Regions from separate parts of the Bacillus sp. CIS52 genome, predicted to be linked through region 1. Evidence: predicted binding sites of a transcription regulator. Region 1 holds the regulator's gene; each other region holds the start of a gene.
The links. Region 1 encodes LexA, which represses DNA repair genes until DNA is damaged. Its sites were predicted from a motif close to CGAACATATGTTCG; they were not measured.
Positions count from the first base shown of each region.

Region 1 (7,747 bases):
CTCTCATGAACTTGGCGTCATCTACAACTAAAACTCGTGTCATATTCCCCTCCACATATTTAACATTAACTAGTCTTATTGTACCAAAAAAGAAAGGGTATATAATAGTTCAAAAGTTATCAATCTCTTACAGCCCCTTGAACCCTCCGAAAAGATTTGACAGAACGATCAGAATATAACTCATCCAGTTAAAAAACAGCATAATTCCGATGACAATCATAACAATGCCGCCGGTTCTCATGATAAGCAGCTGGTGCTTTCGAATCCAATTCATTCTGGTAATAAAAAATGAAAGAACTAGAAAAGGAATGGCGAATCCCAAAACATATAAAAACATATACGGCACCGCTGAAGAAGGATTTGTACCGGCCAGTGAAAACACGGCGCCTAAAATAGGCCCGCTGCACGGCGACCAGCCGGCTGCAAACGCCAGGCCGATCAGAACAGAGCCGATAAACCCCTCGGGCCGGTGCTTAAAATGAATGCGCCGCTCTTTCATCATGATTTTCGGCTGAAACACACCCGCCGTAATGAGCCCGAAAAGCACCAGCATGATAGCGCCAAACTGGCGGATCGCTTCATGATAACGGGTAAAAAAACTGCCGATGAACGAAGTGCCGTATCCAAGTGCAATAAAAATCACGGAGAAACCAAGCAAAAAACAAAGTGTATGCACGAGCCCCCGTTTTTGCAGCATCACCTTTTCCGTTTTCACCTCGTCCATGCTGACACCGGTTATGTATGACAAAAAAGCGGGGTACAGCGGCAGACAGCAGGGAGAAATGAAAGACAGAAACCCGGCCCCGAACGTCAGAAAGTAATTAAAACTCACCATGACACACTCCTTTCGAGTTATGACAAAATCATTTCATTTTTTTAACACTTTCCTATGAAGGATTACTTTTTATAGAAAAAGCTTATATAATTTAATTTGACATCAAGATATTATACTCCTTCTTATTTGAAAAACAGTATAAATGTGGATATAATAATAGCGATTCAAGTGAAAGATTTATGTATGAAAGGATATATCCCTGTGATTAGAGAGCATCTATTAAATGAAATTGAAAAAAAACGGGCAGAGCTGCTTAAAATCGTCATGACAAACGGAATGACATCAAACATTACGATAGAACTCAGCCAGGAGCTTGACCACCTTCTCATACAATATCAAAAGGAACTGCACACCGGCAGTTGGGGTGAAACATGACGCCAAAATAAAAAACCCTCTCCGGGTTTTTTATTTTTATAACCATGTATCTCTATATCATAATCTTTACGTATTATTTCGCTTGATTATTCATGGCTTTCATCATTTGATTAATTTTCTTTTGAGAAGGTTTCATTCCCATTTGCATCATCATCATGCGTAACATTTGTTCATTAATAGGCGGATTCTTTTTCAAATAGCTCATCATATATTTACGAGCAATAAAAAACCCGAGTGCAACACCTATGAGCAATGCGACAACGCCCACTAGGATGCCAACCCATAAAGTCATTTTATTTCCTCCTTCATGTTGTCTAGTTTAAAGTGTACTAAACCAAAGGCTATTATACAACATTTACATCTCTTTTTGCTCGTTTTTAGACAAAATTTCTTTCTCTGACCGGATTTAACCACCCATAACGCCTTGTCTTAAAATCCATCGCAAGAAAGCAGGGGCTGATTTTACGGAGAATCTCGAAGAAAATCGTTTCCGCCTCATAATCTCCCGAAGCTGCAATCTCAATCAAACTGTCTTTCATCATGAAGGTGGCGCGGCCCTTTTCTCCGGGCAGTGTAAGCTGATAAATTGAATCTAAACGACTGTAACACATTCGGTTTAAATGAAGCTGGAGACGCTGATGCATATGTATCACCGGAATCGGTTCTGTTATATAGTGAACTTGCTTTTTTGTCAGTTGATATTCTTGGGGTGTCAGGTTTGTCCAATGATAGTCTCGAAACAATTCAAACATAGCGGTTTCCCGCCCGAAGTAGTGGTTCGCAAACTCATCCTTAATCAGGTGCGTATAGTAATGACGTTCCATTTCCTCATCCCCTTTTACAGCGCTGCGTATTGCTTTCTATTATACAAAAGGAGAAAAGAAAGAATTGTCTATTACTGTTACGGCGCCCCTTCTATTTTTGTCGTATAAACAGGAAAAAGAGGATGATTTGACTCATCCTCTTTTCTTTCTTTATTTGTTTAGCAGTTTCTTCACGCGGTCAGCCACGTTTTCTGCAGTAAACCCGTATTCTTTCATAATTGTTTCTCCCGGAGCCGAAGCACCGAAACGGTCAATTGCGAGAACGTCTCCTTCAAGACCGGTAAATTTGCCCCAGCCGAAGCTTGATCCCATTTCAATTGCAAGACGTTTCGTCACATTCGGAGGAAGTACGCTGTTTTTGTACTCGGCCGATTGTTTTTCGAAACGGTCCCAGCTCGGCATGCTGACTACAGATACATGAATGTTTTCGTCAGCAAGCTTCGCCTGTGCTTCAATCGCAAGTCCGACTTCAGAACCTGTCGCTAAAAGAAGGGCGTCCGGTGAATCGGTTTTTGCTTTGGAAACGGTGTAAGCCCCTTTTTCTACTCCGGCATACGCTTCTTCAGCCTTCTGATCAATTGTCGGCAGGTTTTGGCGTGTCAACACAAGAGCTGTCGGATGATCCTGGCTTTGAACGGCTAGCTTCCACGCAGCTGCGGTTTCATTGCCGTCAGCAGGTCTGATCACAGAAAGATTAGGAAGCGCGCGTAAAGATGCAAGCTGCTCAATCGGTTCGTGAGTCGGTCCGTCTTCTCCTACGGCAATGCTGTCATGCGTAAATACATAAGTGACAGGAAGCCCCATTAATGACGCCAGACGAATAGCAGGTCTTAAATAATCTGAGAACACAAAGAATGTGCCGCCGAATACGCGGAGGCCGCCGTGAAGCGCCATTCCGTTTAAAGCAGCGCCCATCGCAAATTCACGGACACCGAACCAGAAGTTTTTCCCGGCGTAGTCTTTGGCCGTGAAGTCCCCTGCGTTTTTGATTGTCGTTTTGTTTGAACCCGCAAGGTCAGCAGATCCTCCGACAAAGAAAGGAATTTTCTTGGCGATGCCGTTCAGCACCTCACCTGAAGATGCGCGGGAAGCAAGGCTGCTGCCTTTTTCATAGACAGGAATTTCCTGATCCCAGTCTTTCGGCAGTTCGCCTTTCATGCCGAGTGACAGCTGTTCAGCAAGCTCAGGATATTTTTCCTTATAAGCCGCGAACTGTTCATTCCATTCCTGTTCTTTTTTCGCGCCGGCTTCTTTTACAGCTTCGTTGAAATGCGCGTATACTTCTTCTGGAACATAAAAATCTTCTTCAAACGTCCAAGCGTACGCTTCTTTAGTCAGCTTGCTCTCTTCTAGTCCTAGCGGAGCGCCGTGAACACCGGATGTGCCCGCGCGGTTTGGAGAACCGAAACCGATTGTCGTTTTCACTTCAATTAATGTCGGTTTTTTATCATTCTGGCGCGCTTTCTCAATTGCAGCCGTCAATTCAGCGATGTTATTTCCGTCCTCAACATAAAGGACTTCCCAGTTCATGGCTTCAAAACGCTGTTTTACATTTTCAGAGAAAGAGCGGTTTAAATCGCCGTCTAAAGAAATATCATTAGAATCGTATAATACGATCAGGCGGCCTAATTCCAGATGGCCTGCAAGAGAAGCGGCTTCAGAAGAAATGCCTTCCATCAAATCGCCGTCTCCGCAAATACTATATGTATAATGATCAACTACGTTGAATGAATCCCGGTTATATGTTTCAGCCAAATGGCGTTCTGCAATTGCCATTCCCACTGCCATAGCGATACCCTGTCCCAAAGGCCCGGTTGTTGCGTCGACTCCGGCTGTATGCCCGAACTCCGGATGTCCCGGTGTTTTGCTTCCCCATTGGCGGAACTGTTTCAGGTCTTCAATGCTGAGGTCATACCCGCTTAAATGCAGCATGCTGTACAAAAGCATTGAACCGTGTCCTGCTGATAAAACAAAGCGGTCGCGGTTAAACCATCCCGGGTTCTGCGGATTTACGTTCATAAACTTCGTCCACAGCGTGTAAGCCATCGGAGCAGCTCCCATCGGCATCCCTGGGTGTCCGGAATTAGCTTTTTCAATTGCGTCTATAGATAGTGTACGTATGGTGGCAACTGATTTCTTTTCAATTGTATCCATTATAATCCCCTTCCTTATTGTTGTACCTTTTCATCATAAAGCGATGCTGACTTTTTCTCAACTCTTTCAGCTTAAATTTGAGATAAACTTGTTGAAAATTGTCGCAAATCACAGCCTGATATTAGTATATACAAAAAAGAATACGTATTGCCGTATTCTTTCTGTTTAATGAAGATTATTTTTCTGTTGTTCCCTTTTTAATTTTTCAGGAGTGACATCATTACCCTCCGGATCAATAACTTTTACGCTCTTTAACGTATTTTTCATTGAGGAGCGGAACCCTTTCAAATACTCCTGGCGAAGCTTTTGCTGTTCGGCTTTTTCCTCATCGGTTATCGTGTTTGATTTAGCTTTTTGAGCCAATTCGTTAATTCTTGCGATTTTTTCTTTAGAAATCATAATAAGCTCCTTTGGTGCGTGTTGATTATATACTACTAAAACATAGTCTTTTTTACAACTGAAGCATGTCAGCTGCCTTCACTGTCTGCGATATATTCCTGAAAACGCCGGTGAACCGTGGCTTTGGATACATCATAGCCGAATCCTCTTAAGGTAGCCGCGATTTCTGCAAAGGTAAGCTTGTTGGCTCTCAGCCTGATAATTTCCGAAACAGGGACCTCTTTTTTTTCTTTTCCGCTGTTTTCATGTCTGTTTTTCAGATTCCGTTCAGGTTTATAACCGTTTTTTACGGCTCTTTTCATTCCCCGCCGGATTTTCATATTGTGAATTTTCCTTTGATATTCCTCAACAATACTGACGATTTCGAGTACCATCGTATCAGCTTCGGAAAGCTCCAGCTCACCTTTATGAGCCGTCGTATATATCTTTACGTTCTCCCTGTAAATACAATGCAAAAGCGCGATCTTGGCGTTTCCTCTTCCCAGTCTTGTTTCATCCTGCACCAATATCGCGTCAATATGTGACTTTTTAATTTCATCAAGCATTTCAAATACTCCGTCGCGGTCCATTTCGTAACCGCTGGCTTTCTCTGAAATGACTTTTACGACTTCCATGCCGTTTGCCGCAGCGATCTCACTGAGCTCCTCTTCCTGTCTTTTTAAAGACGTCTGCTGCTGTTCTTTGTTTGTGCTTACCCGGGCATAAATGAGCGCCTTCATTTCTCTCTTTCCTCTCTAATTGACAATGGCCAGCTGATATACGGCCGGATGCTCCTTCTTAACCGGAAGAATAAGTTCGTCTCCGGGCTTTATATCAGCAGTTTGGAGATGATTATTCTCCGTCACCCACTCAATGAAATCTTCTTTGTTAATATTTTTCATCTCTGCTACTTGATCCGCAAGTGACCACAGAGTATCTCCGTCCTGAACCTTTATTTTAACATATTGGCTGAGTGCCTGATCATTTCCCGCACATGAAACAAGTAAAATAACGGCACTTAAAATCGCAGTAAACAGTCCGACAAATATGATAGATTCCTTCGCCATTTAAACAACCTCCAGAATGTTTGTTCGCTTTTTATACCTTTCAGTATATACGAACAAACGTTTCTGTCAATCGTTTTTTTCGAACCTATGTTTGTACTGTCAGGAAAATCATGCTATAATCTACTTAAAATCGACGTTTTGAGGTGCGAAATATGACGAAGCTATCAAAAAGGCAGCTTGATATCCTGCGTTTTATTAAAGAAGAGGTAAAAACGAAAGGATATCCGCCTTCTGTAAGAGAGATAGGAGAAGCAGTAGGACTGGCTTCCAGTTCAACCGTGCACGGACATTTGGCGCGGCTGGAGACAAAAGGCCTGATCAGACGGGACCCTACTAAACCTAGAGCGATTGAGGTATTGGATGAAGAAGAAGTCCAAATTCCGAAAAGCCAGGTTGTCAATGTCCCGGTCATCGGAAAAGTGACGGCTGGTATTCCGATTACGGCTGTTGAAAATATCGACGAGTATTTTCCGCTTCCTGACCGGATGGTTCCTCCGGGAGAACACGTATTCATGTTAGAAATCATGGGAGAAAGTATGATTGACGCCGGCATTTTTGACAAAGATTACGTCATTGTCAAACAGCAGAGCACGGCCAATAACGGGGAAATCGTGGTGGCTATGACCGAAGATGATGAAGCCACGGTCAAGCGCTTCTATAAAGAAGACAATTATGTGCGGCTGCAGCCGGAAAATCCGACGATGGAACCGATTATCCTGCAAAACGTAAGTATTTTAGGGAAAGTGATCGGCGTATTCAGAGCCGTTCATTAATTCTATTAAACTTTATTTATCGTAAAACCCCTCTGAAAGGGGTTTTTCTTTTGCAAAAAAAGAGCAGATTCGCCCTGGCTTAAGAAACGAACCTGCTAAGGAGGAAAAACTTACATCTTTATTATCTGTCATCTCACTTTTGAAGTCAACAAATAATGTTTCCCTAAGGAAACTTTTTATCCATTTTTCAACTTTTGTATTTGTGCGCGCTGATTTTGATATATATTTATCTTTACCTGGAGCGGGCGGATTACATTGTATTTGTGAAAATTTAGTACATAGTACAATAGGTTTTGATGAGGTGTAAAAAAACCCGCTGCCTTTGCGGGTATCTATTTTCATTCAAAATGATAATATTCCACGCCGTATAACCCTTTAATATGAACAGGTTCACAGACGTTTGAAGAGCTTTCAATCAGAATCCTGTATTTGTGATACGGATCAATTGATTTTTTGTCCTGGGCACTTAGGTTTAACCAGCTGCCGCTGTAGCTTTTAGAACTTAATGTATAAAAGTTTCCGTTCAGCGCCATCCGCTGGAGTTTTACGTTTAAATTGCATGAAGAATTGTTCACAATGGTGAACTTGTATCCTAATAGGTAATCATCAGCTGATACAGCCCCCGGGTTTTCAATAAAAAACTCTTTTGCATCTCCCTCCATAATGAAGCTTGTTTTTGATCCGAATTCAGTGGTAGCCGCTTCAGCTGAGTGTACTCCGCAAAAACATAATAAAAAAACAGCAATACATATCCACCATTTTTTCAATTTTGCATCCCCCTTTTTTACATATTTTAACTTGTGAATATGGTGATGTCTATTTACATTTTATTAAACGCACACTTCATAACCACTATATACCAGTTTAAAAATTTGCTGATTGCCTACAATGAAGACTAAACGAAATAACGAAGGTGGTTCAAATGAAACATGTAATTGCTTTCGCTTCTAAAACAGCGCTCACACTTGCTTTGCTGTACATTGTCCTGGATCTGATGTACCAAGTAACTTTTTTAAACGTTCTGTTTATTACCTTGATTTTAAGTTTGATCACTTACTTTTTGGGTGATTGCATGATTCTGCCGAGAACAAGCAATTTTACAGCCGTTGCAGCTGATTTCGGAATTTCATTCATTATATTATGGATATTTCTAATGAACATTGGCGGGTTTAATGTCTCCCCTGCAGCGGCAGCGGTTATTTCTGCATTTTGCCTTTCTGTTTTTGAAGCATTTTTCCACCGGTATCTGCAGCAATTTGTGCTGCCTGAAGATTATCAGGGCGAAACAGGGACAGACAGCACACAATTGAGATATCAAACCGAGGCGTCTGAAGAATTAAT
Region 1 is NZ_JBIUFR010000001.1:121,248-128,994, forward strand. It holds gene ACH32G_RS00295 (response regulator) at 1-43, opposite strand, end outside; gene ACH32G_RS00300 (cytochrome c biogenesis protein CcdA) at 128-835, opposite strand; gene ACH32G_RS00305 (aspartyl-phosphate phosphatase Spo0E family protein) at 1,037-1,210, shown strand; gene ACH32G_RS00310 (YneF family protein) at 1,284-1,502, opposite strand; gene sirA (sporulation inhibitor of replication protein SirA) at 1,588-2,034, opposite strand; gene tkt (transketolase) at 2,185-4,188, opposite strand; gene ACH32G_RS00325 (DUF896 domain-containing protein) at 4,354-4,587, opposite strand; gene ACH32G_RS00330 (YneB family resolvase-like protein) at 4,656-5,306, opposite strand; gene yneA (cell division suppressor protein YneA) at 5,322-5,633, opposite strand; gene lexA (transcriptional repressor LexA) at 5,786-6,406, shown strand; gene ACH32G_RS00345 (hypothetical protein) at 6,419-6,748, opposite strand; gene ACH32G_RS00350 (hypothetical protein) at 6,745-7,173, opposite strand; gene ACH32G_RS00355 (YndM family protein) at 7,329-7,747, shown strand, end outside.

Region 2 (7,747 bases), on a different contig from region 1:
GGCTTGTCCTTCGGTAAAAGCGGAGTTGTAAACTCAAGCACTCTGTTCATGACGTGCTTCGGCTCGCCGACAGATAATCCGCCTATGGCATAACCCGGAAAATCAAGTGAAACCAGGTCTTTGGCACTTTGTGTCCGCAAGTCTTCATACTCTCCGCCCTGTACGATTCCGAACAGCCCCTGCTCATCAGAGCGCCCGTGCGCCTCCAGGCAGCGTTCCGCCCAGCGGCTGGTCCGTTCGACAGAGCGTTTCATGTAATCATATTCTGCCGGATACGGAGGACATTCATCAAAGGCCATCATGATATCAGAACCGAGGGCGTTTTGAATTTCCATCGCTTTTTCCGGAGATAAAAACAGCTTGTCTCCGTTTAAGTGATTGCGGAAATGTACGCCTTCTTCTTCTATATTACGAAACTTGCTCAATGAAAAGACCTGAAAACCGCCGGAATCCGTTAAAATCGCGCGGTCCCAGTTCATAAACTGATGAAGCCCGCCCGCTTCTTTTACAATGTCATGTCCGGGGCGGAGCCATAAATGGTACGTATTGCTTAAAATAATACCCGCATCCATAGATTTCAGCTCGTCCGGAGACATCGTCTTTACCGTAGCAAGCGTGCCGACCGGCATAAATACAGGCGTCTCAAAGGAGCCGTGGGGCGTATGAACTCTGCCCAGGCGCGCTCCCGTTTGTTTGCATTCCTTTATAAATTCATAACGTATCGGTTGTTCAGCCACTTTGTATGAGGCCTCCTGTCATTCAAATTAGATAATCAGCATGGCGTCGCCAAAGCTGAAGAAACGATATTCCTCTTCTACCGCATGACGGTAGGCAGAAAGAACATGCTCTCTGCCGGCAAGCGCAGAAACAAGCATGATAAGCGAAGATTTCGGCAGGTGAAAATTGGTGATCATGCCGTCAATCGCTTTAAATTCATATCCCGGATAAATGAAGATCGACGTCCAGCCGCTTGAAGCGGTAAATACGCCGTCATGCTCGCCGGCAATGGTTTCAAGGGTGCGCGTGGATGTCGTCCCGACCGACACGATGCGCCCTCCCGACTTTCTGACCTCGTTTAAAGAGGCGGCGGTTTCTTCCGTCATTTCATAAAATTCCGCGTGCATGTTATGCTCTTCCACATCATCCGCACTGACTGGGCGGAATGTGCCGAGTCCCACGTGCAGGGTGATAAATTCAATCCGCACACCCTTTTGCTTCAGCTCGTCCAGAATCTCTTCCGTAAAATGAAGTCCGGCAGTCGGGGCTGCGGCGGACCCGATTTCTTTTGAAAAGACGGTCTGATACCGTTCTTTATCATCAAGCTGCTCTTTAATGTAAGGAGGAAGCGGCATTTCACCGAGCGATTCAAGCACTTCGTAAAAAATCCCGTCATACCGGAATTCTATTTTCCGGCCGCCGTGATCAAGTTCCTCCGTGCAGACCGCTGTCAGCCGGCCGTCCCCAAATGTCAGGACCGTTCCTTTTTTTACGCGTTTCGCCGGCTTTACAAGCGTTTCCCATGTGTCATTCTCTTCCTGTTTTAACAACAGGAGCTCCACTTTCGCTCCCGTATCTTCTTTTGTGCCGAATAATCTGGCAGGGAGCACACGGGTATTGTTCAAGACGAGACAATCCCCTTCTTTAAAAAAGCTGACAATTTCTTTAAATGAACTGTCTGTCAGCCCGCCCGTCTGTTTGTCAAGCACCATCAGCCGCGATGCGTCACGCTCTTTCAGCGGCACTTGGGCAATGAGGCGTTCAGGCAGTTCAAAATCAAATAAATCGACTTTCATCATTTCACCTTTATTCTGTCTATTGTTATTTCATTCTGCCGAAAAAATTGAGCAGGATGGATAGTATCACACTGATTACAATACAAGTAACAACGGGAAAGAAAAATGTGACATTTCCCTTTTTAACGAAAATATCTCCGGGCAGCCGTCCGACAAAGTGCCAGACTGCGCCGGCAATAAGCAAAACAGCACCGAGAACCATGAGAACCTTCGGAAAATCAGTCACAGGCAGGCGCCTCCAATCGAAAATGCTCATATACAGCCGGGGTCACGACCCGTCCCCTCGGCGTTCTCTGAAGAAATCCGATCTGCAGCAGATACGGTTCGTACACATCCTCTATTGTATGCGGTTCTTCGCCGATTGTCGCGGAAATCGTATCAAGGCCGACCGGACCGCCGCTGAATTTTTCAATCATGCCTATCAGCAGCTTATGGTCAATATGATCAAGGCCGAGCGCATCGACTTGAAGACGTTCGAGCGCGTCGTGAGCGATTTCTTCAGTGATGCGGCTGTCGCCGAGCACCTGGGCAAAATCTCTCACTCTTCTGAGAAGCCGGTTTGCAACCCGCGGCGTTCCCCTTGACCGTCTGGCGATTTCCAGAGCCGGCGCTTCTTCGATATCCACTTCAAATACTTCAGCCGTTCGTGACACGATATCTGTCAGCTCTTCCTGCGTATAGTATTCAAGGCGCGACAGCACCCCGAACCGGTCTCTGAGCGGTGCGGTCAATAATCCCACCCTGGTCGTCGCTCCTACCAGCGTAAAAGGCGGAAGGTCAAGACGGACGGAGCGGGCGGACGGGCCTTTACCAATGACGATATCAAGGCAGAAATCCTCCATCGCCGGGTACAGCACTTCTTCAATTGAACGGTTCAGCCTGTGAATTTCGTCTATAAACAGCACATCACCGGGTTCGAGCGCCGTCAGAATGGCTGCCAAGTCTCCCGGCCTTTCAATGGCCGGCCCTGACGTTGTCCGCATCTCCACACCCATCTCATTGGCCACGATCGACGCAAGCGTTGTTTTTCCGAGACCCGGAGGCCCGTATAAAAGAACGTGGTCAAGCGTTTCCTGCCTCATTTTCGCCGCATCGATAAAGACGCGCAGATTTTCTTTCACCTTCTTTTGGCCGATGTACTGGGCGAGATTCTGCGGCCTGAGGCTTTGCTCGATTATTGATTCATGGCTGTCTGCTTCACTTGAAACGAGCCGTTCATCCATGAACATCACCTTACTTTAATAATTTTTGCAATGCTTTTTTCACATATTGATCTGTTGAAAGCGCCGTTTCCTCTTTTAAGTGAGGAAGCACTTTTTTAATTTCTTTTTCGGCGTAGCCGAGAACCCTGAGCGCTTCAAGGGCCTCGTCAAGCGCCGTTTCAGCCTCTTGTTTTTCAATGCGCGCTTCATGATTGAACAGGTTGTCAATCATTTCAGGCACGACATCGGCCAGTTTGCCTTTTAAATCAAGAATAATCTGCCGCGCCGTCTTTTTGCCCACACCCGGAAATTTCACCAAAAAGGCTTCATCTTCCTGTTCAATCGCTTCGATGACGGCTCCCGGATCACCGGAACCGAGAATGGCGAGCGCCCCTTTCGGCCCGATGCCGGTGACGTTCAGCAGCTTTGTGAAAAGCGCTTTTTCTTCCCTGGTTGAAAAGCCGTACAGAGAAAAGGCGTCTTCTTTTATATGATGATACGTAAAAATGGTCTCTTGATTGCTTACCTTATAAATAAACGGATTCGGAGTGAAGACCTGATAGCCGATTCCGCCGTTTTCAATCACGATGTATTGGGGAGATACGTAATCAATCGTCCCCTTCACGAATTCAATCACACCTATTCACCTCTTTGACTGCTTATCATTGTAACACAAAAACAGCCAAAGTCTTATAGAAAAGTTAACGTATGTTCGCTTTGCCACCTTCCGTTCAGAAAAAAAAGACATGTGTCACATGTCTTGCGTCAAAGTCAGCCGCTGTAAGTCTTAATATGATCGATCACGCTCTCAAACTCCGCTTTTGTCCTGTACGGTATACCATGCTCCAAATGCTTTTGCAATCGGCTTTCCAACCGCTCTAAATCAATTTGAAAGAAAGACTGGATCGGCTCCGACAGCGATCCGGGACGGCCGTGAAAAGTGGAAATCACCCCTCCGTCCGTGACACCGATATAACCGTTTACCTTACTGAGCGGAGAAATATCATCAACATGCTTACGGAAAAGGACGAAACCTTTTTTCTGCTCAACGAGCGTCCAGCCGGCGTATGCGGCCCAAAAGTCTTCCATCGCCAAAACGGTTTCATCCGTATGTTCGATGCCGACATCACCGTCAAGATAAACCTTTTCCAGCTGGACGTGCACCCGAAGCGGCCCGTAATGCTCGACCTCTGCCCCGTATGCACTGTTTCCTCCGCAAATCAGGACTGCAGCTGATAAGATAAGCATAAATAAAAGACGCCCACCGCAAATTCGTTTCACCAATAACACCTCTTTATTCAATCAAACTCTTGATGCTAGTTTGACCAAAGATGCCGGTGCTTAACCGTTTTCTTTCTTTTGACGGTTTCGCCGAAAAAAAAGCAGCCCTCTTATGAAGGCTGCCCCGCTTTATTATGCCCGGCAGGCTGATATCAGTTTCATCTGTCCGGGCGTCAGTTTGAGTCGGTATCCTCTTACAGTCAAATACACAGTTTTTGTCCCGCAGCTTTTGTCGCGCTCCGTTTTTTTCATCCCGGCTCCTCCGTTACATTTTATTTTGCTTTTATGTTAACAGCGCAATATAAAGAGCGTTTTAAGAATATGTAAAGAAATGATGAAAAAAATACTGCCGGATGAAATCATCCGGCAGTCCCGTCTAACGGCTGTTTTTGTTCATGTCTTGAAGCTTTGTAAAAGTGGCGTTATCAGTAAATACTTGAATTGCGCGGCCGTCCGCGAACTTTTTGGCTGCATGTTTGACATGTTTATCATCATTTTTCGTAAAAGGATGATTTGTTCTGACGGCAATGACGACTCTCGTGTCAGTCACGACGACCTGACTATCCTGTACGCCTTTTACTTTTTTCACACGGTTTGCAATTTTTGCCGCCATTCTGATGTTTTCGGCATTGTCATACCCATTATAAGACATAGCGGCCGGCGGCGTATTGGCGTTGCGGCCGTTATATGTGCCGTCAGTTGTTAACGGAACCCCGTTATTCGGCGCATTTCGGTAAGACACGTTTGTCGTATCCCGGCGGCCGTTTCGGTTTTCCATCATTTCGGAAACAGGTCCTTGATGGTCCATTCCGTACTGGCGTCTGCCGTTATCATTGTCATTTGAATAATACCCGACCGGACGTGTTGTCTGATTGTAGCGTCCGTCATTCATGGCATTATTTGCTCCGCATGCCGTTAAACTTGCAGTCACGGCTAAAACGCCTGCGATTGTCATCAGTTTTTTGCCCAATGGAAAAACCCCCCGTGGATTCATCGCTGTGTGAGCGTTTTCCGCTCATGTTTAGGATGTGCGGCCGGCGGCGGGTTTAAGCTTGTCAGTTATGTCCATTCTTCTTCGGACATAAAAAAAGGAACGACATACATCGTCCCGATACATTAGTCTTCATCTTCCTCCGGCCGTCCGAATACTTGATTTGGACTCGGCTGATTCGGCGCGGCATTGGGATTTGCTCCGCCGTAAGGCATAAAATATCCGGCATTTGCGCCCATATTCGGATATGGCTGCACAGGCATATTGGCGTGATGGTGATGTGAACCATGATGATGTGAACCGTGGTGGTGATGATGGTGATGCGAATCATTGCATCCGCAATCATCGTCCTTAAATTTTCCATCGTGATGCGGCTCGTTTGCGTAATGTGATGAATAGCCGCCGTAATACGGCATATGTCCGTATGGAGCACCGCCGAAACCAGATGTAAAACCATCAAAATGCTCTGCATTTTCATGGGCCTGGTTTTCATATTCACCGTAACCAGCTTGCGGCCCAAATCCCGGATGATGGAATCCGTGATGATGGAATCCGTACGGTAACGGCATCGGCATTACCGGAAAGCCTCCATAACCTCCTCCATAACCGCCGAAACCTCCGCCTACCGGGAAGCACGGATGGCATAAACCCGAACCCGGCAGCATCGGTGTCACCGGAACCGGACAAGGACAAGGCATGCACGGAATCGGATAATGCATAAAAGGCGGTTCAACGGCCGGCATATTCGGAAACGGGACATTCGGGATGTTTGGCATGTTCGGCAGATGATAAGCTGCGTTTTCTTCTTCCATCTTTCCGGCTTCAGGCGCCTTTGGCATATTCGGGTAATTCGCGTTTTCCATGTTGATCATTTCCTCCTGTTGTGGAATGTTATTGTCATGCTCTTTTTCTTTCGGCTCGACAAAATGTGTCACCGGTTCCTCCGGCTTAGGAGGCGACCACGGCTGAAACAGCTGATTGGTCGGATAATACTGATTCATATCAGCTTTCGGCAGCACATTCTCATGCTTTTCAGGGATCGGCGGCACATACGGAATTGACGGCTTTGGTTCTTCCGGTATGGTGTCTTCAATGTCCACAACTGATTTCGGTTTTTCTTTGGCATATGGATGCTCATGCTTATGCGCAGACGTTCCGAAGTTTGCCTTTGGTTCTTTTCTGACCGGAACGGCTTCTGAAGGCACCTTTATCTTCATTCCAGGCATAATTAAGTCTGGATTGCTCAGCTGATTATTCAATTTCTTTAATTCTTCAAAATCAACTCCGTATTTTTCAGCTATTTTCCAGAGCGAATCGCCTTTTTGAACGATATGAATTTTCAACGTTTTCCCCTCCTATGCACAAAACGTGAACGGTACATTTGTCATTACAATACGTTTCTTCACACTATATGCAGGCGAGCTGGGCATGATGATAAAAAATTTGGAAAGGAGGGGAGTTTTTTATTTTTACGTATGGCTCAGCATTCTGTTCAACGCACGAAGCGCTTCTGTCCGAACCGCTTCCGGAACCTTAATGACACCCTTTGGCTCGCCTTTTTCAAGCTGCTCAAGCGACCACAATAAATGCGGAAGGTCGATTCTATTCATTGTCAGACACGGACACATATCCGGATTCAGTGATTTAATCTGTTTATCCGGGTGCGATTGAATGAGGCGCTGCACAAGATTCATTTCCGTGCCGACAGCCCACTTGCTTCCCGGCTCAGCCTGTTCAATCGTATCAATAATGTATTTGGTAGATCCGCTGTCATCACTTAGCGAGACCACTTCCCGCGAACATTCCGGGTGAACGATAATGCGTATGTCAGAATCCCGCTGCCTCAGCTGAGAAATATTTTCCGCTGTGAATTTTTCGTGTACGGAGCAATGTCCTTTCCAAAGGATGACCTTAATGTTTTCCGGGTGGTCGGTAAGCAATCGGTTCTGAGCCGGATCCCATACAGCCATTTCTGTCAGCGGAATGCCGAGGTCATATGCTGTATTTCTGCCTAAATGCTGATCCGGCAAAAATAAAATTCTTTCCTTTTGTTTAAAAGCCCATTCCAACACGCTCCGGGCATTCGAAGAAGTGACAGTTGCTCCGCCGTGCCGCCCGACGAATGCTTTAATTTCCGCCGTCGAGTTAACATATGTTAACGGAATGATGGTGTTACCGTACAGCTCTTGAAGCTCTTGCCATGCTTTATCTGTCTGCTGTATATCAGCCATATCAGCCATCGAACAGCCGGCACGCATATCGGGCAAAATGACAGTTTGGTTATCATCAGTCAGCATATCAGCCGTTTCCGCCATAAAATGCACGCCGCAAAACACAATATATTCCGCCTCTTTATTTTTTTCGGCTGCTTGGGCAAGCTGCAGGGAGTCACCGGCAGTATCGGCGAATTGTATCACTTCATCTTTTTGATAGTGATGTCCCGGAATGAACAGACGTTTTCCGAAGGACCGTTTAATCGC
Region 2 is NZ_JBIUFR010000002.1:285,819-293,565, reverse strand. It holds gene tgt (tRNA guanosine(34) transglycosylase Tgt) at 1-737, opposite strand, end outside; gene queA (tRNA preQ1(34) S-adenosylmethionine ribosyltransferase-isomerase QueA) at 765-1,793, opposite strand; gene ACH32G_RS11345 (DUF2905 domain-containing protein) at 1,819-2,019, opposite strand; gene ruvB (Holliday junction branch migration DNA helicase RuvB) at 2,012-3,016, opposite strand; gene ruvA (Holliday junction branch migration protein RuvA) at 3,027-3,632, opposite strand; gene ACH32G_RS11330 (intercompartmental signaling factor BofC) at 3,767-4,243, opposite strand; gene ACH32G_RS11325 (hypothetical protein) at 4,409-4,528, opposite strand; gene ACH32G_RS11320 (YhcN/YlaJ family sporulation lipoprotein) at 4,653-5,246, opposite strand; gene safA (spore coat assembly protein SafA) at 5,393-6,610, opposite strand; gene nadA (quinolinate synthase NadA) at 6,737-7,747, opposite strand, start outside.
Region 2: a site for LexA is predicted at 3,697-3,710, ahead of ruvA (Holliday junction branch migration protein RuvA). Genes of this name have one in related genera too.

Region 3 (7,747 bases), on a different contig from region 1:
CATCGTACGGCAAACACGATGATTATTTGTCACGGTGTTACCGTCAATTTGTTTAATTCATTGAAATACATGGATTTGTTTCTGGATTTAGGCTGGAATGTGCTCGTGTATGACCACCGCCGGCACGGAAAAAGCGGCGGTCGAACAACGAGCTACGGTTATTTTGAAAAAGATGATTTGGAAGAAGCCGTGAATTGGGTGAGAAACAAAATCGGGGACGGCGGCCAAATCGGTATCCACGGCGAATCAATGGGAGCGGTGACGGCCTTATTATACGCGGGAGATCATCAGGATGGAGACGGCGCTGATTTTTATATTGCGGACTGTCCGTTCGCAAGTTTTCACGATCAGTTAGCCTACAGACTGAAGCGGGAATTCCGGCTGCCTCGGTGGCCGCTGCTGCCTTTGGCTGATTTCTTTTTGCTGGTGAGAGAAGGATACCGCATCCGTGACGTCTCGCCTTTATCGGTTATCAGCCGCATCCGGCAGCCCGTTCTGTTTATTCACAGTAAGGAGGATGATTATATACCTCCCGCTTCCTCCGAAATGCTGCACCGCAGAAAACGCGGCCCGAAGATGCTGTATCTGGCCGAATCGGGCGGTCATGCCATGTCGTACACCAAAAATCCCGAGAGTTACCGTCAAGCCGTGCAAACCTTTTTAGATGCCATAACGCAAACGTAAAAAAGCGAAAGAACGTATACTTGTTCTTTCGCTTTCCCGTCATAAAACGTCGGTAATCCCGTCCATATTTTCTCCGATCCAGTCAATGGCGAGGTCGATTGTCGAAAACTCCTGCGCTTTGAAGGTCATCTCATCCTGAAGCAGCCAGACATCCTTTTGTACGGATTCAGCGCCTCCGATGGACCAGTGCAGCAGACTGTACGGATGGTTGTTGTTCAAAAAGGATACCCACGTTTTATGCTGTGCCGTCTGTTTAATGGCTTTCAGCTTTTGATTCACTTTCAGTTTCTCCCTGCTTTACTAATATGCTCATTCTCGGGCTCAGCATTTCTGCCGGGCTTTTTAAGACGAGCGTTTTTGCCTTTTCATTGTAATCGATTGTCATTTCCTCGTCAAAAAACACTTTTTGTGAGGTCTGGATGTAAAGCGGAAGTCCGTTGGTTTCAATGCGTTCGCATTGTCCCGTTAATTCGTCCGCCAGCCAGATGGCCGGCACGCCGCTGACCGCGCACCCGCAGCCTTCTGCGTCATAGCGGAGCTGCGCTTTTTTCTCCGGGTTGGCGTCCATTGCCTGCAAAAGCGTGTGTTTCGCGGCATCTGTCACATGTATTTGCATAGGTGATCCTCCGTATTTCATTTTCGCCATTGTAGCATACCGGACCGCTGTATGCATTGTTTCTGCTTTCTTTACTGCAGCCCGCTCTCCCAGTCCTTTGCCTCTTGTTCAGCCGCCTTGATCCAGTCCTTTTTCCCTTCAATATACTTTGCCATATCGTACGGGTATGTCTCAGCGAGCCCATTTTTCAGCTTCATGTATTGAGCCGCTTTTTCAGGCTTTGCGGTGAGGTAATCCCGGAACAGCAGATGACGCCCCACGTCCGGATGGCCTGTTTCATATATGTGGACGTGGTGTGTGCGCTTGTTGCCGCCTTTTTGAAAGAAACGCCGGCCCTCTATCCCGTTTTCTCCTTTCGCCTCATAGCCGAGTGCTTCCAGCTGAGGACTGAATCGGTCAGCGTCCGAAATCTCTTTAACCTCCGCCAGTATATCAATGACGGGTTTTGCGGCCATCCCGGGGATGGAGGTGCTGCCGATGTGGCTGACTGAATGAAGTGCGGGGTCGAAGATTCGGATCAAGTCCGCCTTCTCTCTTTCAAACATCTCTTTCCATTCCGGCTTGTACGGAACAACTTCCGCTTTCCTCTTCGGATAAAGATGAAAAAACGAAAGGGTCAGCCCTTCCGGCGTCTCAGTCTGTCCGGCTTCCGTGAACCCTGCTTTTAAATAGAGAGAGACTGCCGGAACGTTTTGGCTGGCGGTAGCCGTCTCTATTTTTTGGGCGTCCCGGTTTTGGTCTATCACAAATTGAATAAGCGCCCGTCCGATTCCTTTCCGAAAGCCGGATGGGTGCACCGTCAGCCGGCATATGACAAGGTCATATCCCTTTTTTTCATACGAAATGACGCCTGCGAGCTGATCTTTTACTCTGAAACCGGCAAACGTCTCCTGTGACCGCTGTATGTCTTCGGCTGTTTCATGCAGCCCGGGAATGCCGAAAAAGCCGATCAGCTCGGCTTCTTTTTGATAAGAGCAGCGCTGAACCGCCGCAATTTCCCGCGCCGTCTGTTCTTGTGTATGCCGTAAAAATGTAATCAATCTTCCGCCCCTTTTGACGCAAACATCCGCTGTGACTCCGTCTTCGTAATGCGGACCGCGTACGCTTCATACCAGGCGCTTTTTCCTTTTTGTTTTGCCGCCCGGTGGTCAGTATGGTCTTTCCACCTTTTAATCGCCTCCAGGCTGTCCCAGTAGGAAACCGTGATGCCGCAGCCGTTTTCCTCCCGAACGCTTTCCGCGCCTAAAAAGCCCGGCTGTCCGCCTGCCAAATTCATCATGCGCTCTGCCGTATGCTCATATTCCTCATCATATTTTCCCTTTATTGATGAAAAAACGACCGCATAATAGGGCGGTTTGGGCGTATCAGCTAAAAAACCCATATTCATCCCCCCCTACATATATTTCACAAACAGAATCCGGTCTTCTCCCGGACCGTCATAATTCGCAAAAACAGGGATTCCGTTTACGGTTTTGGTTCCTTTTTCAACTTCAAAGCCTAATTTTGTATGATAAGCGATTGATACTTTATTGACAGGCGCCGTCACGCAATTGACTTTTGTGCAGCCCCTTTCTTTCACCGTCTCCATAAATCGGTCATAGAGCTGTTTTCCAATTTGCATTTTTCTGAAATCTGGATGCACACCGGAAAAATGAATGTATGCCGTCTCAGGGTCTGATTGTGACTGAAACCCGATTAAAAAACCGGTCATTCCCTCCGGCCCGAACGTAATAAAGCTTGTGTCCTGAAAATGTTCAAAAAACAAGCGCGGCAGTTTGTCTTTCATCTGCCTGCCGCCCCACCATTCATTCAAAACAGACGTAACCATTTCATAGTCTTCAGAGGTAATTGTTCGAATATCCATTATCGATTGACTCTCCTTTTCGTCCGGCAAAATGAATGTCAGCTCTTCTCCTTGGAATATAAAAAATTATATGTGGGTTGTTTGCAATTGTAAATGATTTCTTTTCAAGCAGACGAATCAGCCCGTCTTCCAACCGGGGAATGATTTACCAGTATAAACATGGTCATTGTTCGGGTAAAATGAAAAACAGAACAAATGTTCCCGGAGGTTTTTTTATGGCTGATATTCTTCTTGTTGATATGCAATCGTTTTATGCGTCTGTGGAAAAAGCGGAAGCGCCTCATCTTAAAAACCGGCCCGTCATTGTCTCGGGAGATCCCGAAAGACGCAGCGGCGTCGTGCTTGCGGCTTGTCCGCTCGCCAAACGATACGGCGTAAAAAATGCTGAACGGCTGGGGGAAGCGCAGGCCAAATGTCCAGACGCCGTTATCGTCCGGCCGCGGATGCAGCGGTATATTGATGTCTCCGTTATGATTACCGAGCTGTTCGAGCGGTATACCGATCTTGTAGAACCCTACTCCATCGATGAGCAGTTTCTCGACGTGACCGGGAGCAGGCGGCTGTTCGGTGATCCTTTTACAATCGCCAAAAACATTCAACAAGCGATTATGTGTGAATTCGGAATTTATGCCCGTGTCGGCATCGGGCCGAATAAGGCGCTTGCGAAAATGGCTTGCGACCATTTTGCCAAAAAAAACGCATCCGGCATTTACAGATTGGATATGTCAAATATCAGACAGGATCTGTGGCCGCTGCCGGTCGGAAAATTATTCGGCATCGGAAAACGGATGGAGCATCATTTAAGGCGGATGGGCATCAGCACGATCGGCGGGCTTGCCGCGCATCCTCCCGAACTGCTAAAAAAGCGCTGGGGCATTAACGGCGAATTGCTTCAGCGGACAGCCCGCGGCATCGATCCCTCTCCGGTCACCGTCAACACGCACAGCCGGCAAAAAGCGATCGGCCATAACATGACTCTTCCGAGAGACTACAGCCGCTTTGAGGATATCAAAGTCGTATTGCTGGAGTTAAGCGAAGAAGTGGCCCGCCGCGCCCGTTTTAAACAATACATCGGCCATACGGTTTCAGTCAGCATCAGGGGCGCCGATTTTGATTTCCCTTCAGGTTTTCACAGACAGAAAAAGCTCGTCTCTCCGACCAATTTCGGAATGGATATTTTTAAAACGGCGGTCAAGCTCTTCAAAGAGCACTGGAACGGGGAGCCCGTCCGCAGCGCCGGCGTCGCCCTTTCCCAGCTGGAGCCCTGTGATTATGTTCAGCTGAGCCTGTTCGATGCCCAGGAAAAAAAGATCAGTCTCGGCAAAGTATTGGATGATATCCATGAGCGGTACGGCCCTGCGTCGCTGCTCCATGCCGTGTCGCTGACAGAGGCCGGCCAAGCCTTTCACCGGGCTGAAAAAATCGGCGGGCATTACAAATAATTGAGGTGATATACATGAATCCGAACAAATTAACACCCGGATATAATGTCATGTGGGAGTCAAGCCGGATGATGCTCCCCGAACACCGGGAGCAGCTGCTTGCAAAGAAACGAAAAGAACGGGAATTCCGGCCGCCGGAACTGAGCGAAGAGCAAATGAACGACATGAACCGCATCATTGCGGCGGCGATTGAAGAAGACAGGGCCATCTCAGTCACCTACGCTTCCGCACACGGCCCCCGCCGGTTTTGGGGATGGGTAAAACAAGTGAAGCATGACGAAAAGCGTTTAAAAATCATAAACGATGAAGATGCGTTAACCCTGCCGTTTCATCTTATTCTCTCAGCTGAACTGGAATAAAAGAACCTAAAGCGGCCTGACAGAAAATATGATAGAAGAGTGGGAGGATCACATGATATTTAGTAGAATAAGGATGAATGATAAGAATAGGAGAATATACGATGGATCAATTTGTAGAAAAAATGCTGGGACAGGCCCTCCGCCAGTATGGACGGAATGTGTCGACAGATCCGCTGAGCCCCTATGAAAAACAGAGTTTGAAAAAAGCTTTGGAAGAAAGAAGGAACGAAGAACCCGACGAGGACCTCCATGCCCATGTAGAAGATATTATCTACGATTATGTCACCAATCAGGGGCAGTTCTCCTGACACAGACGTTTATGCGCCGGGCGATAAGGGAAACGTCCGAGAGTAAACCCTTAAAGATTGCGTGGTGCAGAATATGCCTGTCGGGCCTTATTTCAAGATCGGCTATGCCGTTCTTCTGTTATTTCTCATCATTTATCTCGGAACATTAATAGACTTTTTGTTCCAGCCTGTTGTGATTACGGTTAAAACCTTGTTTCCGCCCATTGTGTTATCGGGCGTCCTTTACTATTTGTGCCGCCCGCTCGTCAAAGTGCTGCATGCGAAATTAAAGCTGCCTGAAGGAATCGCGATTTTAGCGATTTATGCGGGAACAGCCGGCCTTTTTGTCCTCTTCCTTTACACGGCGGGCCCTGCCGTTCAAAAACAGTTTACAGCCTTCACAGACCACATTCCCGAGCTTTCCGCAAAAGCTGAAAATTGGATCGGGCATCTCCAGGACAGCAAATGGTTTTCACGGCTTCAGCATGAGGATTCCTTCAAAAAATTAGCAGACAAAGCCGCAAATTATTCCGGTTCAATCGCTGATTCTCTCAGCAGCCTGGCCGGTGCGGCTGCCAATGCCGCCATCACCGCCGCCATTATTCCGTTTGCGCTGTATTACATGTTAAAAGAAGGAAATAAAGCGCCCCGGCGGCTGCTTCGGCTTCTTCCGGAAAAACATCAAAAGGAAGGAAAACAAATCCTTCGGGACATGGATGAGGCTCTCAGTTCATACATACAAGGGCAGCTGCTCGTCAGTTTCTGTGTCGGCGTTCTCGTCACGATCGGCTATTTCATCATCGGGCTCGATTATCCGCTCGTTCTGGGCGCGTTCGCCATGGTGACAAACCTGATTCCGTTTATCGGACCTTGGATCGGCACATTTCCCGGAGTCATTGTCGGATTGTTGGATTCACCGACCGAGGCGGTGCTTGTGATTACGGTTGTCGTCATTGTCCAGCAGCTTGAAAGCCAGCTGATTTCCCCGCAAATTATGGGCCGGAAGCTGGACATTCACCCGCTGACCATCATTTTTCTTCTGCTGGCCGCCGGCAAATTCTCGGGTATTGCCGGGATGCTGCTGGCCATTCCGGGATATGCGGCCGCAAAGGTGATCATAAGCCACATGCAGAAACTGTTCATACTCAGAAAAAAACAAGGCTAGAGAGACACTAAAATGAAAAATGGCGGGCTCAGAGAAGCGCCCGCCGCACACGGAGGTAAAAAGATGAACATCGGTGATGTCATTTTTCAATTGATTTCATTCGCCGCAGCCGCGGTTTTCCTGTTTGCCGTGATATATGTATTCAGAAGCTTGAACAAGCGCCGCATACAGAATCGAAAAGAAACTCGACGCGCTGCGCGAAGAAAAAAACGAAAAGGTATAGTTCATTCAGAATCAGAGGCAGGAGCAGCCAGCTCCACCTTTATCCGATCCGGGTCCTCCGTGTATACGGCGTAATGCGTGCTTCCGCCTGCATATGGATGGCGGTCCCTGTAAAGCACGGGGCATCCTCTGGCAAGCAGCTTTTCTGTCATCTCGTCAACCTGCTCTCTTGATGCAGCATGAAAAGCCAGATGGTTCAGCCCGACCCGGCATCTGTGGTACTCCGGTGTTAAAAAACGCTCCTTTGTCTGGACAAGCACAACATAAAATCCTGCGTTTTTCCAACTGATGCCGGAGTCCCAATTTTGAAATTCCCTATAACCGAGCTCACCTAAAAACCATCCCCAAAACCGGGCGGAGGCTTTCAAGTCAGATACATACAATTCAATATGATGCATCATAATATTGGCTTCCTCCTCACATCACACACGCCTTACCAGCACCTCTTCAACTTTATGGCCGTCACCTTTTCTCAAAATCAAATCCGACCTGAATTTTGTCGGCAGAATATTTTCATACAGATTCGGACGGTTGACGCTCTCCCAAATAGAGGCGGCCATGGTATCCGCTTCTGCATCAGATAAATCCTTAAATTTATGAAAATAAGAGGCCGGATCCTGAAAAGCGGTTTCCCTCAAAAGACGGAAACGCTCCAAATACCACGTGAAAATCCGGCTTTCTTCGGCATCCACATAAATCGAAAAATCAAAGAAATCCGATACAAAAATCCGCGGATCTTCCCTGTCGTCCTCTAAGGTCGGCGACTGCAGGACGTTGATTCCTTCGATAATAACGATATCCGCACCTTCGACCACTTCGACGGCGCCCTCTTCCCTGTCATAGGTAAGATGGGAATATACGGGCGCCTCCACTCTCTCTTTCCCTGATTTTATATCATTCAGAAACTCAAGCAGCGCTTTCACGTCGTAACTTTCCGGGAATCCCTTTCTGGACAGAAGGTTTTTCCTTTTTAATTCCGCCGTCGGATACAAGAAACCGTCAGTTGTCACCAGGCTCACCTTCGGCCTGTCGGGCAGACGGGAAAGAAGCTTTTGCAAAATTCTTGCGGTGGTGCTTTTGCCGACGGCGACGCTGCCCGCGATTCCGA
Region 3 is NZ_JBIUFR010000003.1:34,670-42,416, reverse strand. It holds gene ACH32G_RS12935 (alpha/beta hydrolase) at 1-684, shown strand, start outside; gene ACH32G_RS12930 (DUF2552 family protein) at 724-963, opposite strand; gene ACH32G_RS12925 (iron-sulfur cluster biosynthesis family protein) at 938-1,300, opposite strand; gene ACH32G_RS12920 (GNAT family N-acetyltransferase) at 1,372-2,340, opposite strand; gene ACH32G_RS12915 (antibiotic biosynthesis monooxygenase family protein) at 2,337-2,681, opposite strand; gene ACH32G_RS12910 (GNAT family N-acetyltransferase) at 2,694-3,164, opposite strand; gene ACH32G_RS12905 (DNA polymerase IV) at 3,380-4,606, shown strand; gene ACH32G_RS12900 (YolD-like family protein) at 4,621-4,965, shown strand; gene ACH32G_RS12895 (YqzH family protein) at 5,067-5,273, shown strand; gene ACH32G_RS12890 (AI-2E family transporter) at 5,347-6,417, shown strand; gene ACH32G_RS12885 (VOC family protein) at 6,642-7,037, opposite strand; gene coaA (type I pantothenate kinase) at 7,062-7,747, opposite strand, start outside.
Region 3: a site for LexA is predicted at 3,353-3,366, ahead of ACH32G_RS12905 (DNA polymerase IV). Genes of this name have one in related genera too.

Region 4 (7,747 bases), 150 kb from region 1:
AGTTTACGTCTGATGAAAAAGAAGCATTGGCAGAGGAAATACCCGCGGGCCGGCTGGCAAATCCCGAGGAAATCGCCGAAGCGGCAGCGTTTTTATTATCGGAGAAGGCTTCCTATATTACCGGACATATATTATCGGTAAACGGCGGCTGGCACTGCTGAAAAAAATGTGTGTATAGTTTGCATCTGCACGGACAAAATAATTTTGTAACAACAGATGAAATGGAGGAAGCCAACATGTCAGTATTAGAAAACTGGGATAATTGGAAGAATTTCCTTGGTGACAGATTGAACTATGCACAGGAAAAAGGGATGAGTGATGAAACGATCACTGACCTCGCTACAGAAATCGGCGGTTACCTTGCGAACGAAGTCGACTCGAAAAACCATCAGGAAAAAGTGCTTGCTGATCTTTGGAGCGTTGCTTCTGAAGATGAACAGCGCGCCATTGCAAATATGATGGTGAAGCTTGTTGAAAATAACAGCACTCATTAAGAGGGGAGGATTTCTCCTCTCTTTTTTTATGTTTTCCTCTATAGAGCAACATTCTTCTTTCTAATTAGAGAAAAATGTTTTATGATAAAGGAAGGTAAAAATTTGCCACAATGGAGGGGGTATATCATTTGGCAAAGCTCGAATGGTATTTTGAATATGAAATTCAAGTGAACCGCCCCGGCCTGCTCGGGGATATTTCATCTCTTCTCGGGATGCTGTCAATTAATATTGTCACAATTAACGGTGTCGACCTTTCCAGAAGGGGAATGCTGCTCAGATGCCGGCATATAGATCAAATTAAACGATTGGAATCAATTTTAAAAACAATGGAGACCATTAAAGTAACGAAGCTGAGAGAACCGAGGCTTCGCGACCGTCTCGCAGTCCGTCACGGAAGATACATTCAGCGTGATGCCGATGATAAAAAAACCTTCCGCTTTGAAAGGGACGAGCTTGGCCTTTTGGTTGACTTTATGGCTGAGCTGTTTAAAAAAGAAGGGCACAAACTGATTGGAATCCGGGGAATGCCGCGGGTCGGAAAAACGGAGTCCATCGTTGCCTCAAGCGTCTGCGCCAGCAAAAGATGGCTTTTCGTATCTTCAACGCTGTTAAAACAAACAATTCGCAGCCAGCTGGTTGCCGATGAATACAGCACGGAAAACGTGTTTATCCTTGATGGCATCGTTTCGACAAGACGGGGCTCTGAGCGCCATCTTCAGCTTGTCAGTGAAATTATGAGGCTCCCGGCGACAAAGGTCGTGGAGCACCCGGATATTTTTGTTCAAAATTCGGAGTATACGCTCGATGATTTCGATTATATTATCGAACTCAGAAATGATCCTGACGAAGTCATTACATATGAACATGCAGAAGAACCGCAAATATTTGATCAGACCGGTTTTTCAAGCTTTGATTTTTAATATTGGAAGGTGTTTGTTGTGACAGAATTAGCAATCCGGCTTAAAGAAGCCAGAGAGGAAAAAGGGATGTCATTGGATGAACTCCAGGCGGCGACGAAAATTCAGAAAAGATACTTAACCGCTCTGGAAGAAGGCTCCTATGATGTCATTCCCGGCAATTTTTATGTGCGGGCGTTTATCAAGCAATACGCAGAAGCTGTCGGGCTTGATTCAGACCAATTATTTGAAGAATATAAAAAAGACATCCCGAACACGTATCATGACGATGTGTCGGAGAAAATCTCCGGTCTCGCCATGCAAAGGGAGCTGCCTAAGTCCTCAAAGGCGGCGGAATGGCTTCCGACCGTTCTTATTGTCATCGGTGTGATTATCGTCATTGCGATCGTGTATGCGATTATCCAGTTTGGAATTAGCAAGTCCGGGCAGACTGACAGCAATAAGGCCGTCACCCAAAGTGAGAGCAAGTATGAGATTCCTAAGGATTCTGCGCTGAAAAACGACGGCAATACAAATGACGGAGCGCAAACTGACAGCAAAAAAGACAAAAAAGCGCCAGAGCAGAAAAAGAAAGAAAAGAGCAGTGAAAAGACAGAGATCAAAGCGGCCGGAACAGAAGGCTCAGCTTCTTCATACAATGTTTCCGGAGCTGATAAGTACAAGCTTGAACTGATTGCTTCCGACAACGCTTGGATCCGCGTCCGTGATGACAGCGGCGGTTCATTAAAAGAAGGGACGCTGCAAAAAGGCGAAACCTACAAAAAAGACATCACAGATCAAAAGCAGATTGAAATACGCACGGGCTATGCCCCTAACCTGAAAATTAAAATCAACGGAGAGGTTCTGTCCTATGAACTCAATCCGCATGATGTGATGGCGCAGACCATAACAATCAAGATGAAAAAATAAAAGGGGAAAAAGTCATCTGAACGATTAAGATGACTTTTTCTTCACGTCCGAGTACATATTATTGGAGGGGCTTTATGTTTAACTTACCGAATAAAATCACACTGGCAAGAATCGCTTTAATTCCTGTATTTATGATTATCATGCTTGTTCCTTTTCAGTGGGGCAGCCTTCATATAGGGGATGAATCGATTCCGGTCGCACATCTTACGGGAGCTGTTTTATTCATTATCGCATCAACGACTGACTGGGTGGATGGCTACTACGCCAGAAAGCTGAACCTCGTGACAAACTTCGGGAAATTTTTAGATCCGCTGGCTGACAAGCTGCTTGTGTCCGCGGCATTAATTACGCTTGTGCAGTTTGACCTTGCGCCGGCATGGATGGTCATCGTCATCATCAGCCGCGAATTTGCCGTAACGGGACTAAGACTTGTGCTGGCGGGAACGGGGGAAGTCGTAGCCGCCAATATGCTGGGGAAAATTAAAACATGGGCTCAGATCATCGCTGTTGCAGCGCTTTTACTTCATAATCTCCCGTTTGAGCTCGTTTCTTTCCCGTTCGGCGATATCGCTTTATGGGTGGCCGTGCTCTTCACAGTCATTTCCGGCTGGGATTATTTTGCGAAGAACTGGGATGCGTTAAAAACATCTAACTAAGAAAGAAGGACTTGAACATGGAATTAGCAAAAAAAGCGGAAATCATTGCAGTCGGCTCAGAGCTTCTGCTCGGACAGATTGCCAATACGAACGCTCAGTTTATCAGTAAAGAGCTGGCGGAAATCGGCGTAAACGTGTTTTACCACACCGCTGTCGGTGACAATCCGGAGCGGCTTAAGCAAGTCATCCGCATTGCCGAAGAGCGCTCGGACCTGATTATTTTTTCAGGCGGCCTCGGACCGACCAAGGACGATTTAACAAAAGAAACCATTGCAAACACGTTGGGACGCCCGCTCGTTCTGAATGACGAAGCGTTCCGGTCGATTGAAGAGTATTTCGCGAAAACAAAACGGACCATGTCGCCGAATAACCGCAAACAGGCGCTCGTTATTGAGGGCTCGGACGTTTTGGCGAATCATTTCGGCATGGCGCCGGGAATGCTTGCAGAGCACGGATCAAGGCTTTATATGCTGCTTCCCGGACCGCCGAGCGAGCTGCGTCCGATGTTTGAAAATGAAGCGAAGCCGCTGCTTCTTAAAAAGCTCGGTTCAAATGAGAAAATCGTTTCAACCGTGCTGCGGTTTTTCGGAATCGGTGAATCTCAGCTTGAAGCTGATTTAGAAGATATCATTGACGCGCAGACGAATCCGACGATTGCGCCGCTTGCCGCTGACGGCGAGGTTACGCTTCGTTTAACGGCGAAACATGCCGATGAAAAAGAAACAGAACGGCTTTTAAAAGAAACGGAAGCCGCCATTTTAGAACGTGTCGGTGAATTTTTCTACGGATATGATGATACGTCCCTGGTGAAGGAGCTTTCAAAAGCATGCAGACAGAACGGAATCACGATTTCCTCTGCCGAAAGCTTTACAGGCGGACTGTTTTCAGAGTGGGTGACTGATTTAAGCGGCGCGTCTCAACTTTTTGCAGGGGGCGTTGTCTGCTATTCCGACAGCGTGAAACAGCATGTGCTCGGTGTGAAAGCCGAGACGCTCGCAGATAGCGGAGCGGTCAGCAAAGAGTGCGCGCGCGAGCTTGCCGCCGGTGTCAGAAAGCTGACCGGAAGCGATATCGGTATCAGCTTTACCGGAGTTGCGGGTCCGGATCCGCAGGAAGGGCATGCCCCGGGCCGCGTCTTTATCGGCATTTCCGCGGAAGGAAAAGAAGAGGTGCATGAATTTAACTTTGCCGGATCAAGAACCGGCATCAGAAAGCGTGCCGCTAAATACGGCTGCCATCTCATTTTAAAAATGCTGGATCAAAAATAAAGTTTTAAAAGGGCGTTTTCTCTGATTTTTAATTTTTACGAAGGGAATTATGTTCTTTTGAAGAAAAGCGAACGCGGAAAAAATCCGAATATGCGTTCGCTTTTTTCTTGGCAAATGTCAGTAAACAAGGTATAGTATATGTAGTGGCAAGATAAAGGAGGAAAAAAATAAATGAGTGATCGTCAGGCAGCCTTAGATATGGCTCTTAAGCAAATAGAAAAACAATTCGGCAAAGGTTCCATCATGAAGCTCGGGGAAAAAACGGATACAAGAATTTCAACGGTGCCGAGCGGCTCCCTTGCACTTGATACCGCTCTCGGAATAGGCGGATACCCGCGCGGACGGATTATTGAAGTGTACGGACCTGAAAGCTCAGGTAAAACGACCGTAGCGCTTCACGCCATCGCTGAGGTTCAGGAAAAAGGCGGACAGGCAGCATTTATTGATGCTGAGCATGCCCTTGATCCTGTTTATGCGCAAAAGCTCGGTGTCAATATCGAAGAGCTGCTTCTGTCTCAGCCGGATACGGGAGAGCAGGCGCTGGAGATTGCTGAAGCGCTGGTGCGAAGCGGAGCTGTTGATATCGTAGTCGTTGACTCTGTTGCGGCGCTTGTTCCAAAAGCTGAAATAGAAGGTGACATGGGTGACTCACACGTCGGTTTACAGGCGCGTCTCATGTCTCAGGCGCTCCGTAAGCTTTCCGGGGCCATCAATAAATCTAAAACAATCGCAATCTTTATTAACCAGATTCGTGAAAAAGTCGGCGTTATGTTCGGAAATCCGGAGACGACACCGGGCGGACGCGCGCTGAAATTCTATTCTTCCGTGCGTCTTGAAGTGCGCCGTGCCGAGCAATTAAAGCAGGGCAACGACGTGATGGGGAATAAAACGAGAATTAAAGTCGTAAAAAACAAAGTCGCTCCTCCGTTCCGTACGGCTGAAGTGGACATCATGTACGGTGAAGGAATCTCCAAAGAAGGGGAAATCATCGACCTTGGAACTGAACTTGATATCGTGCAAAAAAGCGGATCGTGGTATTCTTATGAAGAAGAACGCCTCGGACAGGGCCGTGAAAATGCCAAGCAGTTCTTAAAAGAAAATAAAGACATCATGCTGATGATTCAAGAACAAATCCGTGAACATTACGGTTTGGACAATAACGGTGTTACGGAAAAATCGGAAGAAACTCAGGAAGAGCTTGAATTTGAAGAATAAAAGCACGATCAAAAGGGCGGAATAAGCAATTTCCGCTCTTTTTTTGTGTGTTAAAAAAAACACTGGCTGTTTCGGAAAATTTTATCTGAAATGTTACAACTTTTTTCACCCTTCACTCGTCTAACATCATGGCGAAAGTTGAAATTATATCTGAGGAGGAAAAAAGATGACGAGCCCCCGCCGCACAAGAATTAACAAAAAAAGAAAGAAGAAATTGATGAAAACGGGAGGGCTGTTTCTTTTTCTGCTGCTTGTCACTGTTTTTATTATGATCTGGACCGTCACAGCGCATCACCGGGAGAAGGATTCTGTTAAAAGTGCTCCCACCGCTCAATCTGATTCTTCAAATGACCAGACTCAACAAAAAAAAGAAAAGACGCAAAAAGAGAAAACACCTAAATCAATCGATCACAATAAACGAATCAGCAATTACTTGCAACAGATCGGGTTCAGCGGCACAGCAATGGTCGTAAAAGATGGAAAAGTTGTGCTGAAAAAAGGTTTTGGCTATGCGGACCGAAAACAAAAAATCAAAAACAATCCGGAAACATCATATTATATCGGTTCTTCACAAAAGGCGTTAATTGCGACGGCTGTCCTGCAGCTTGAAGAAAAAGGGCTGCTTCAGACGAGTGACCCCGTCAGTACATACTTGCCGAATTTTCCTAACGGCACGCGCATCAAACTGAAAAACCTGCTCAATCATACGTCCGGCATAAACGGACATATTGAGGGTCAGGGACCGATTTCTCCCATTGATTTAATTAAGGATATAGAATACCGCGGAATTAAACGGCAGCCTGGGGTTTGGGATTACAGAGATTCCAATTATTCAGTGCTCGCCTATATCGTATCTCAGGTCAGCGGGGAGTCATACGAACAATATATAAAAGACCACGTATTCAAACCGGCCGGAATGAAGCATGCCGGATTTTACAAAACATTTGCTGAAGCCAAATATCCTGCCGTCGGCTACAAAGTTGATGAGAGCGGACAGCTTGTAACGCCTCACATTTTGGACTTATCGCAGCTGTATGGGGCGGGCGACATGTATATGAGTGCTGAAGATCTTTATAAATTTGATAAAGCGGTCGTCAACGGTACGCTTCTTTCGAAACAAAGCTTTACAAAAATGTTCACAGCCGGAAGCAGTGCCGCTTACGGCATGGGATTTTACATTGATCCGGGAAGCTATTCCAATCACGGTGTAATGCCCGGTTACAACATTTTGAACAGCTTCAGCCATTCGGCAGGCAAATATGTCATTTTACTGTCAAATATTCAGAATAACGCCAAATTAGGGCAGGTAAACAATAGAATTTACCAATTGCTTAACCAGCCGGACTAAACGAGCCTTCATTTGCGAAAAGCAGATGAAGGTGTGGTATGATATATACATGGCGAAGATTCTGAGCCGAAGACGAATCGTTAAGCTGGCAAGCTTGACAAGTATTTCCGACACAATTACAATGAAGTTGTAACATTTGTTTTTTTAACATGATTGTTAAACCATTTAAACTTGACAAGGGCATGAGAGATTCATTCCCTGTGAAGGTTCTGTATGTTGAGAAAAACTGACAATGTACATGCCGGCACTTATTTAAGCAACAACCAAGTTCATAGCAAGAGGAGGTGAAAGTATGACCCTAATGACGGTTCTCATCTCCATTTTGCTGACTCTGCTCGGTTTAGTTGTTGGCTACTATGTTCGTAAAACCATTGCCGAAGCAAAGATTGCGGGCGCACGCGGTGCTGCCGAGCAAATCCTTGAAGATGCAAAGCGTGATGCTGAAGCACTGAAAAAAGAAGCTCTGCTTGAAGCAAAGGACGAAATCCATACACTTCGAATAGATGCTGAACAGGAAGTTCGTGAAAGACGAAATGAGCTTCAAAAACAAGAAAACCGTTTACTTCAAAAAGAAGAAAATCTTGACCGTAAACATGAAGGAATTGATAAACGGGAAGCGATGTTGGAGAAGAAAGATCATTCTCTGAATGAACGACAACAACATATTGAAGAGATGGAAAGCAAAGTGGATGAGATGATTCGTATGCAGCAGTCAGAACTCGAACGCATTTCGAGCCTGACACGGGATGAAGCGAAACAAATCATTCTTGACCGGGTTGAAAATGAGCTTTCACATGATATCGCCATCATGACAAAAGAAACCGAAAACCGTGCGAAAGAAGAGGCGGACAAAAAGGCGAAAAACATTTTGTCGCTTGCTTTGCAGCGCTGTGCAGCAGATCATGTTGCCGAAACGACGGTATCGGTCGTCAATCTTCCG
Region 4 is NZ_JBIUFR010000001.1:275,778-283,524, reverse strand. It holds gene ymfI (elongation factor P 5-aminopentanone reductase) at 1-161, shown strand, start outside; gene ACH32G_RS00855 (DUF3243 domain-containing protein) at 237-494, shown strand; gene ACH32G_RS00850 (DUF3388 domain-containing protein) at 623-1,414, shown strand; gene ACH32G_RS00845 (helix-turn-helix domain-containing protein) at 1,433-2,320, shown strand; gene pgsA (CDP-diacylglycerol--glycerol-3-phosphate 3-phosphatidyltransferase) at 2,395-2,976, shown strand; gene ACH32G_RS00835 (competence/damage-inducible protein A) at 2,994-4,244, shown strand; gene recA (recombinase RecA) at 4,416-5,459, shown strand; gene ACH32G_RS00825 (serine hydrolase domain-containing protein) at 5,626-6,807, shown strand; gene rny (ribonuclease Y) at 7,100-7,747, shown strand, end outside.
Region 4: a site for LexA is predicted at 4,330-4,343, ahead of recA (recombinase RecA). Genes of this name have one in related genera too.